DNA from 3 places in the Streptomyces sp. NPDC051286 genome. Region 1 is predicted to be linked to each of the others. Evidence: riboswitches for the same ligand, from Rfam matches in the RefSeq annotation. Region 1 holds a riboswitch; each other region holds the start of a gene.
What was found. A riboswitch is a leader RNA that binds a small molecule or an ion and turns the genes downstream of it on or off. The one in region 1 is predicted to bind cobalamin.
Positions count from the first base shown of each region.

Region 1 (3,265 bases):
GGCGGCGATCACCTCGGTCCGGACCTCGCCCGTGAGCTCGACGATCGCGTATCCGTATTCGACGACGATCGACAGGTCGACCGCCGTCTGGACCTCGCCGACCTCGACCTTGACACCGCTGGTGACGGACTGACCTCCCGCTCCGGGCACCCGCTCCCGCACGGCCCCCATACCGCGGGCGAATCCCCCTCCCATGCCCTGAACCCCAGGCACGCCCCGGGCTGCCAGCCCGGCGATCTTCGCCACCACGCCGTCGGCGATCGTGGTTCGGCCCCGCGACCCGGGTTCCGTTCTGCGGTTTCCGCCGTGCGGTCCTGCTCCGTGCGTGACCTCGGGTTGCGGGCGGGTGGTCTCGGGCCGGTTCACCTGCGTTTGATCGGTCATGGTCGGTCGCCCTTCCGAAGAGAAGGTGGATTCGAACGCCTTGGCCAGTTTACGTACCATTTGTCAACATTGCTCGGGCGGTAGGGGCATGTGGGCGGACCCACGGGCGGCTCCACCGCGGAGGGGAAGGGTGGGATTCCGCGGTTCGTCACGGAAATCGCTCGCCCGCCCACCGTCTGTCCGCTGCGCTGGTCACCGCAGACGAAAGGCCGGCCCAACGATGCACCGTTGGCAGGGCCGTTGCGGTTCGGTGCGGTGTTCTCCGTCCAGCGGAACGGCTGCTGCGCCACACTCTGATCGTGGTCTTCCTGCCGCAGGTGGCGAACCTCGGGGGGCGTACACCTACCTGGGCTCCGCCTCCACGACCGCTTCGGTCGCTCCGTCGACGAACCCGGACAGCCGGACCGGTCGTCGGGGATGCCGTGGCCTGACGTCACCGGCGGGGCGGGCCGGTCCGGCGGTGGACGCCGACGCCGGGTTACGGGGCGTCGGTTCCGGTGCTCAGTGACCGCCCACAGCGCAGGTTCCAGCGGCCGGACCGGCCACTGAGCTCCGTCAGTGTCAACGGGGCGACGTCCAACCGCCAGAACGCCTGCGGCGGAAGACCCAGCGCATGCACGATCGCGGCGCGCACCACCGCGGGTTCGACCACGGCGATCACGCGGCCGTCCCCGGCGCCGTCCCGATGCAACGAGTCCAGCCAGCCGCCCGCCCGCGCACACAGGTCCAGCAGCGACTCGCCGCCGTGCGGTGCCGCCGAAGGGTCGGACAGCCAGGCAGACACCGCCTCCGGCTCGGCCTCGCTCACTTCCGCCAGCCGCTGCCCGCTCCAGCGCCCCAAGTCCCAGCCTCGGAGGGTCGGTTCGGGCTTGGACCGCAGCCCCAACGCCTCGGCGGTACCGGCGCACCGCTCGTCCGCTCCGCACACGCGGCGATCGGCGGCAGGCACTGTGGCAGCGGCCGCACGCGCCCGCCGGACACCGGACGCGTCGAGCGGGGCGTCACCGTCGAAACGGGCTTCACGCAGCGCCGCATTGAGCGCCGGTGAGATCAACATCACTTGTACCGTCAACACCGGTGTCAACTCCCTGAACTGTGGCCTTTCGGGTAAGCACACCATGGCGTCCGGGCCTGCCGGCCCCGCAGATGGCGCCATGGCGGCGCATGCCTGCAGGCGGTATGGTCGCGACGAACATGACGACGGTGTGACGGAAGTCCGGTGAGAATCCGGCACGGTCGCGCCACTGTGAACCCGCACCCCTGCGGGAAGTCAGACCCGGCACTGTCGTCTCAGGCACCACGATCGGGACGCGTGTTCCCTCAGGAGGTACTGCCATGGCACAGACTGCTGCCCCCGCAACCGTCGCCACACCCGCCATCACCCCCATCTCGCTGAAGGCCATTGCCCCGTGGGCGGTCTTCTTCGGCATCCTCATGCTCGTCCTGCTGTACTTCGTCGGCGCCGAGCAGGGTGCCACCGCTGTCGTCTCCGGCGAAGGTGTCCACGAGTGGGTTCACGACGGTCGCCACCTGCTCGGTTTCCCCTGCCACTGACACGCTGCGCACCTCAGGGGAACCGCTCATGAACTCCATATCTGTCAGAGCGCTGCTCGTTCGCGGCATGCTGGCCGGACTTGCCGCCGGCGCGCTCGCTCTTGCCGTCGCCTACTTCCTCGGTGAATCCCGGGTGGACGCGGCGATCGCGCTCGAAGAGTCTCACAGCCACGAGCACGGCGGCGAGGAACTCGTCAGCCGCACCATGCAGTCCACCGCGGGTCTCGCCACCGGTGTCCTGGTCTTCGGCGTGGCGATCGGCGGCATCGCCGCTCTGGTCTTCTGCTACGCCCTCGGCCGCATCGGCAGGTTCGGCCCGAGGGCCACGGCCGCATTGATCGCGTTCGGCGCCCTGCTGACCGTGTATGTCGTGCCGTTCCTCAAATACCCGGCCAATCCGCCGGCTGTCGGAAACCCCGACACGATCGGCCAACGCACCACCCTGTTCTTCCTGATGGTCGCCCTCAGCGTGCTGCTCGCTGTCGCTGCCGTCATCTTCGGCAAGCGGCTGGCTTCCCGCCTGGGCAACTGGAACGCGTCCATTGCCGCGTCCGCCGCCTATGTGTTCGTCATCGGGCTGGCCTACGCCTTCCTGCCCTCGTTCAACGAGGTCGGCAAGGACTTCCCGGCCAGTCTGCTGTGGGAGTTCCGCCTCGCCACCCTCGCCGTTCAGGCCACGCTGTGGACTACTTTCGGTCTGGTCTTCGGTTATCTGACCGAGCGGCTGCTGGTGCCCAAGGCCGGCGCAGTGACGGCCGGGGGCGGTACCACGTCCCACGCTGCCGCCGCTGCGAGCTGAGGCGCAGGCCGACTCGTCGGCCGTATGACGGCAGAACCCGCCGGGGCATCCCGGCGGGTTCTGCCGTCTATGCGGCGTCCGTCGCGTCGGTTGCTTCAGCCATGCCCGTCGCATCCGCTGTTTCCGATGCCTCCGACCAGTCGATCAGGAAGTACTTCACCCGGTCGTCCGCCCTGACGAAGCGCATGCCTGCCGCCACCATGACGCGCTGGGACGCGATGTTGTCGAGGTCGGCGTCACCGTTCACGGCGGCGATGCCCTCGTCGCGGGCGAACTCCAGCAGTGCCCGCAGCGCCTCGGAGGCGTACCCCTTGCCGCGTGCCGCAGGGATCAGGCCGTAGCCGATCGTCACCTGCCCCTCCGCGTTCGGAGCGCCGTGAAAGCCCACTCCGCCTATGGCGTGTCCGTCCTGGCGGAGGCGGATCTCGTAGGCGCCGAACGGCTGGGGGTTGCCGGTGTCGGCGCAGTGTTCCAAGAAATGCCTGGCCCCGGCAGCGTCGCCGTCGGTGGGGTACTCCGGTGCCCATA
Region 1 is NZ_JBITER010000018.1:159,654-162,918, reverse strand. It holds gene ACIBB8_RS20190 (Asp23/Gls24 family envelope stress response protein) at 1-384, opposite strand, end outside; gene ACIBB8_RS20185 (histidine phosphatase family protein) at 863-1,441, opposite strand; adenosylcobalamin (AdoCbl) riboswitch at 1,568-1,716, shown strand; gene ACIBB8_RS20180 (CbtB-domain containing protein) at 1,720-1,938, shown strand; gene ACIBB8_RS20175 (CbtA family protein) at 1,967-2,737, shown strand; gene ACIBB8_RS20170 (GNAT family N-acetyltransferase) at 2,805-3,265, opposite strand, start outside.

Region 2 (3,265 bases), on a different contig from region 1:
CGCTGCGCCCGTTCCCGGGGTGGGTGGACGAGGGAGGAGCGGACGCCGTGCGCGCGCTTCCGGAGACCTGCTCGCCGCAGCCCGAGGCGGGGTAGCCGGAGATCGCGCAGAGCAGGGCGTTGCTGTTGTAGCGCAGCGGCTTGGCCACCGAGGCGAGCGCCTCGGCGGTGCTCGCCCCGGGGGCGACCTGCGCGCAGGCGGTGCGCAGCGCGGGCGGCGTCTCCCCGGCCGGGGCGTCCGCCGGCGTGCCGGGGTCGATGACGAGCGCGACGCGCTTGGTGCCGTCCTTGGCGGGGGTGTCCGCGCAGACCGTCGCGAAGTCGGGGGTGCGGCGCGGCTTTGCCGAGTCCTGGGAGTCCTCGCTCACGGAGAACCGGAAGCCCTGCACCGCCCCGTCGTCGGGCCGGACGAGCGAGGGGCCCTGGGTGGCATAGGCCCAGCCGGACCCCTTGCCCTCCCAGAACGACCAGTAACGGTAGCCGGCCGCATGGGCGGTGCCCGCGCCGAACACGGTCAGAGCGGCGCCGAGCACCAGCAGCAGTGCGACGGCCATCCGTCCGCCGAACGCATTCCCCGTACGATTCCCCGCTCGGTTCACGGCTGCTGGGGCTTCCGGCGGCTGCTGATCAGGAAGCCGACGCCCGCACCGGCGGCGAGGCCGATACCGACCAGCCACCACACCCCGAGACCGGCGTCGTCGCTGCTGCCGTCCTCGGCCGAGAAGTTGTCCGGGGTCGCACTGGGCGTGATGACGGCAGCGGGCGCGGGACCGCTCGCGTTCAGCCCCCGGACCAGGTCGACGCCGCCGAAGTCGTGGGCGTCGGCGCCGGTCGCGTGCGCGGCCAGGACCAGCTGGGCGTAGGCGGCGGGGCCGCTCTCCTCGGCCCAGCTCCTGGAGTTCTTCTGCAGCCAGCCGACCGCACCGGCCGCCTTGTCCTTGTGGCCCGCGGAGGCCAAGGCGACGACGGCGTCCGCGGTGTTGCCGAAGTCGGGCTGCGGGGTGGTGTCGTCGGCACCCGGCATCGGCGGCAGGTCCAGGTGGTTGCCGTTCTTCGCGAGGGCGCCCGCGAGGTAGAAGGCGCCGTTCTGGGCGGCCTGCTCGGGCTTGACGACGTCGCCCTTCCGGCAGGCCGGCGGCTTGCCCTCGACCGCGGCGTTGTTCCCGGTGTCCAGCCCCTTGCCCATCGAGCCGAGCACGGCGGCCGCGGTGGCGTCCGCGTTCGCGGCGAGCTTCCCGGCCTTGTCGGGCTGGTACGCGAACGCGCCGCCGTCCGGGCCGCCGCACGGGATCGCGAGTGTGAGCAGCGCGTCGTACGGGGTTTTGCCGTCCGGATTCGTCATGTCGCCGATCCGCTGGCCCTGCCGGGCCAGCGCGCCGATCACGATCGCGGTGGAGTTGGCGTCGCTGGGGGAGCCCGGGTTGTAGCCCCAGCCACCGTCCTTGTTCTGGACGGACTTCAGCCAGCCGACGCCGTTGTTGACGATGTCGCCGTGCCCGCCGACCGCCGCCAGCGCCTGCACCGCGGCGGCGGTCGCATTGGTGTCCAGCATGGTCTTGGTGTCGCACGGCTTGGAGACATCGGCGCGGTACGAGGCGTAGGCGCCGTTCGCGCACTGCTGGGCGATCAGCCAGTCCACCGACTTCGTCGCGGGCACGACCCCCTCGACGTGCTGGGCGAGGAAGGCCAGCGACTGCCGCCAGACCCCGTCGTACGTCGGGTCCTTGGTGCCGTACAGCCCGGAGGGCAGCGCGACGGACGGGGTGGGGGAGGGGGACGGCGCCGCGACCGCGGCCGGGGCAGCGGCCGCACAGAGCACGGTGGCGGTGGCGGCGAGCGCTGCTGCGCTGCGGCGTACGGTCATGGCGGGCTGAGCCTCTCCTGTGGGGAACCGGGCACAGGCACACTCAGGCACCAGGCTCCGGCCCCGTATTCCTCGACGGTGCCGGTCACCGGGGTTCCGGTGACGCGAGCCGGTCACGACCGCGGACAGGGCAGCCCGACTCGCCGCTGTGTCGGCGGCTCACGGTTGCGTGGTCAGTGCCGGATTTGCACCGGCTTCCCCCTGAACGGGCGTGATGACGACTCGCACACTCTACCGGGAGGTAGCCCGCTCGCCCCGGGCGGAGGGCTGCCTCACACCGCGACGTACGTCACCGGCCCGCTGCCCGGCACCGCCTCCGCGCGCCCCAGCTTGACCAGCCGCCGCACATGAGCCTCCGCCTCGGAGACGGCGATGTTCCGCGAGCCGTACGGGATCTGTTCCCAAGGCCGGTTCCACTCCATCCGCTCGGCCAGCTGCCATGGCGTCAACGGGGTGGCGAGCAGGGTGAGCAGTCCGGTCAGCCGCTCCTCGTGATGGCCGAGGAGTTCTCGTACGCGCCCCGCCGCGTCCGTGAACGCGTACTGGTGGGCGGGCAGCACCTCGGCGACCCCGAGCCGGCCGATGCGCTCCAGCGAGTCCAGGTAGTCGCCCAGGGGGTCGGTGACCGTCGTGTCGTCCGGGTCCTCGTACAGCCCGATGTGGGGGCTGATCCCGGGCAGCAGATGGTCGCCGGAGAAGAGGCGGCCGCGGCCGGGCAGATCGGCCGGATGGTCCTCCTCCAGGTGCAGGCAGACATGGCCGGGGGTGTGGCCCGGCGTCCAGATCGCCCGGAGCCGCCGGCCCGCGAGGCCGAGCAGTTCGCCGGGGACGATCTCGCGGTCCGGGAGGGCGGCGCGCAGTCCGGGGAGCGTGCGCATCCGGCCGCCCGTGCGGGGGGCGTGCAGTGGGGCGAGATGCTCCTCCGGTGCGCCGGCCGCGGCGAGCTTCGCCGCGAGGTACGTCAGCCAGGTGCCCGGTTCGGATTCACGGGTGCGGCGCACGATCGCGGTGTCCGCGGCGTGCATCGCGATCCACGCCCCCGAGGCCTCGCGGACCTGTCCGGAGAGTCCGTGGTGGTCGGGATGGTGGTGGGTGATGACCACGCCGTGGATTCCGGTGATGTCCACACCGACGGCGGCGACTCCGGCGACCAGGGTGTCCCAGGCGTCGGGGTCGTCCCAGCCGGTGTCGACGAGGACCGGCCCGCGGTCGGTGTCGAGGACATGCACCAGGGTGTGGCCGAGCGGGTTGTCCGGGATCGGGACCTTGATGGACCACACGCCGCCGCCGTGCTCGGTCACCTGTGTCATGGGGCTTCCCCTCTGCCGTCCCGGCCTGCGGCTGTGTTGCGCCACGCCCACTGTAACGAGAACTCGTTCCAGTAGTAGCCCAGGACGACTAT
Region 2 is NZ_JBITER010000001.1:213,134-216,398, forward strand. It holds gene ACIBB8_RS00965 (SCO2322 family protein) at 1-553, opposite strand, end outside; gene ACIBB8_RS00970 (prenyltransferase/squalene oxidase repeat-containing protein) at 595-1,863, opposite strand; cobalamin riboswitch at 1,970-2,104, opposite strand; gene ACIBB8_RS00975 (MBL fold metallo-hydrolase) at 2,136-3,173, opposite strand.
Region 2: another riboswitch for cobalamin. It lies ahead of ACIBB8_RS00970 (prenyltransferase/squalene oxidase repeat-containing protein); the one in region 1 lies ahead of ACIBB8_RS20180 (CbtB-domain containing protein).

Region 3 (3,265 bases), on a different contig from region 1:
GCCGGTCTGGGTCATCGTCTCCGCCGGTCTGGCCATCGCGCTCGGCACCTACCTGGGCGGCTGGCGCATCATCCGCACCATGGGCAGCGGCCTCACCGAGCTCAAGCCGCCGCAGGGCTTCGCCGCCCAGACCAGCGCGGCCACGGTCATCCTGGCCTCCTCGCACCTCGGCTTCTCCCTCTCCACCACCCAGTCCTGCTCCGGCGCCGTGATGGGTGCGGGTCTGGGCCGCCAGGGCGGCGTGGTCCGGTGGTCCACCGCGACCCGGATGTTCGCCGCCTGGGGTCTGACCCTGCCGGCCGCGGGTCTGGTCGGCGCGGGCGCGGAGTTCCTCACCAAGCAGGGCACCTGGGGTGTCGTCGCCGTCGCCGTCCTGCTCGTCGCGGGCTCCGGAGCGATCTGGCTGCTGTCCCGGCGCAAGCCGGTCGGGCACGGCGATGTCGCGCCCACCGGTGAGGTCGCCGAACCGGCGGGTGTCATCACCACCGCCATCGCGGCCGTCACCCCGCCGCCGCCCGCCGGAGCGGCCGCGGTCGCCACGGCAGTGGACACGACCACGGACCTCAAGACCACCATCCCGGCCCAGCCCGGAACCGTCGCCGCCGATCCGGCGCGGCCCGCCACGGTGTAAGGACAGATCACCATGAACATCGACTGGGCAGCTCTCGGCACCGTCTTCGGCGTCTCGCTCGTCGTCACCGTCGCGCTGGTGGGCCTCTTCACCCTGGGCATCGTCGGCCTCTCCAAGCAGCCGGAACCGGCCGCGCAGGGCGGCTCCACCGGAGGCTCCCTGGTGCTCGCCCGCGCGGGCGCGTACCTCTGCTTCGGGCTCTGTGCGGCCTCGGTCGCGTACGGGATCTATCTGATCGTCGCCTGAGCCCCTTTCCGCACTCCGCCATCGGGCCGGACACACCTCACGTGTGTCCTGCCCGATGTGCGTCTGCGCACACTGCACCACCGCAGGTCAACGCCAGGTTGACGGGCGTTCGCGGAGCGTGGTGGACTGCCGGAGCCATTTACGGCGACAGCAGAGGAAGCCGGTGTGAATCCGGCGCGGTCCCGCCACTGTCACCGGGGAGCAGTCCCCCACACCGGAAGTCACGGCCCGCGCATGCGGGCTGGAAGGCCGGGGGAACTGCGGATCCGGGAGCCAGGAGACTCTCGCCGCCGGTCACGTCGAACCAGGGCGCGGACCCTGAGTGAGGACATATCGCCATGCCCGGCTGCCGTGCGTCCGCCGTTTCTGTGCCGCTCTCACCAGGAGCCGGCTGTACCGAGGTCCTTCGAGGCAGCGCGGCCGGCTGAGCCGTGCGAGCCGACCGCATCTTCGCGTACGGCGCCGCCGCCGGCCTGATCGGCGATCTGCTGCTCGGTGATCCCCGCCGGGGGCATCCGGTCGCCGCCTTCGGGCGGGCCGCGGCGGGCCTCGAACGGCGTCTGTGGCGCGACCACCGCGGGTGGGGCGCCCTGCACACCCTGGTCTGCGCCGGAGGCGCTGCGGGTGGAGCCGCGCTCGCCGCCCGTGCCGTACGCCGTCATCCCGCCGCCTCCGTCGCGCTGACCGCGGCCGCCACCTGGTCCGTCGTCGGCGGCACCTCGCTGGGTCGCGAGGCGCGCGCCATCGGCGGCGCGCTCGCCGCCGGTGACATCGAGCTGGCCCGGGAGCGCCTCCCCCATCTGTGCGGGCGCGACCCGCACTCCCTCGACGGGCCGCAGATCGCGCGCGCCGTGGTGGAGTCCGTGGCCGAGAACACCTCGGACGCGGTGGTGGGTGCCCTCGTGTGGGGCGCGCTGGGTGGCGTGCCCGGACTCGTCGCCTTCCGCGCCGTCAACACCCTCGACGCGATGGTCGGGCACAAGTCGCCCCGCCATGTGCGCTACGGCTGGGCCTCGGCCCGCCTGGACGACGTCGCGGGCTGGCCCGGCGCCAGGCTCACCGCAGCGCTCGCCGTGGTTGCCGGGGGGCAGCCACGTCGAGCGCTGCGGGCCTGGCGGGCGGACGCGGGCAGGCATCCGAGCCCCAACGCGGGTCCGGTGGAGGCCTCGTTCGCGGGGGCACTCGGCGTACGGCTCGGCGGGACCCTCGCGTACGGCGGGCGTGTCGAGCACCGGCCGGTACTGAACGGCGCGACCGGCCGTGCGGTGCAGACCGGGGACATCGAGCGCGCGGTGCGGCTGTCGCGCCGCGTGGGGGTACTGGCCCTCGGCGTGTGCGCGGCGGGCCGGCTGATCGCGGGACGCTGGTCGCCCTCGGGGCGGCGTGCGGCCGCGGGACGGAGCGGGAAATGAGCGGCGGGCTGCTGGTCGCCGGAACCACGTCGGACGCGGGCAAGAGCGTCGTCACGGCAGGCATCTGCCGGTGGCTGGTGCGCCAGGGTGTGAAGGTCGCGCCGTTCAAGGCGCAGAACATGTCGCTGAACTCGTTCGTCACCCGCGAGGGCGCGGAGATCGGACGCGCGCAGGCGATGCAGGCGCAGGCCGCCCGGGTGGAACCGACCGCGCTGATGAACCCGGTGCTGCTCAAGCCCGGCGGCGACCGGTCCAGTCAGGTCGTCCTGATGGGCAGGCCGGTGGGCGAGATGAGCGCACGCGGTTACCACGGGGGGCGACAGGAATCGCTGTTCGGCACGGTCGTGGACTGTCTGGAGCAGCTTCGGGGCACCTATGACGCCGTGATCTGCGAGGGGGCGGGCAGCCCGGCCGAGATCAATCTGCGGCGCACCGACATCGTGAACATGGGGATCGCGCGGGCTGCGGGGTTCCCCGTCGTCGTCGTCGGTGACATCGACCGCGGTGGCGTCTTCGCCTCGTTCTTCGGCACGACGGCGCTGCTCAGCGCCGAGGATCAGGCTCTGATCGCCGGCTATCTGGTCAACAAGTTCCGCGGCGACGTGTCGCTCCTGGAGCCGGGTCTCGACATGCTGCACGGGCTGACCGGGCGGCGGACGTACGGAGTGCTGCCGTTCGCCCACGGCCTGGGCATCGACGAGGAGGACGGGCTACGGGTCTCGCTCCGCGGGGCCGTACGCGAGTCGGTCGTCGCTCCGCCGCACGGCGAGGACGTGCTGCGGGTCGCGGTGTGCGCCGTGCCGCTGATGTCCAACTTCACCGATGTGGACGCGCTGGCCGCCGAGCCGGGTGTCGTGGTGCGGTTCGTGGACCGGGCGGAGGAGCTGGCCGACGCGGATCTGGTGATCGTGCCGGGCACGCGCGGGACGGTGAAGGCGCTGGCCTGGCTGCGGGAATGGGGGCTGGCCGACGCGTT
Region 3 is NZ_JBITER010000043.1:34,154-37,418, forward strand. It holds gene ACIBB8_RS30350 (anion permease) at 1-631, shown strand, start outside; gene ACIBB8_RS30355 (hypothetical protein) at 644-877, shown strand; cobalamin riboswitch at 1,030-1,161, shown strand; gene ACIBB8_RS30360 (cobalamin biosynthesis protein) at 1,309-2,289, shown strand; partial or broken gene ACIBB8_RS30365 (cobyric acid synthase) at 2,286-3,265, shown strand, end outside.
Region 3: another riboswitch for cobalamin. It lies ahead of ACIBB8_RS30360 (cobalamin biosynthesis protein); the one in region 1 lies ahead of ACIBB8_RS20180 (CbtB-domain containing protein).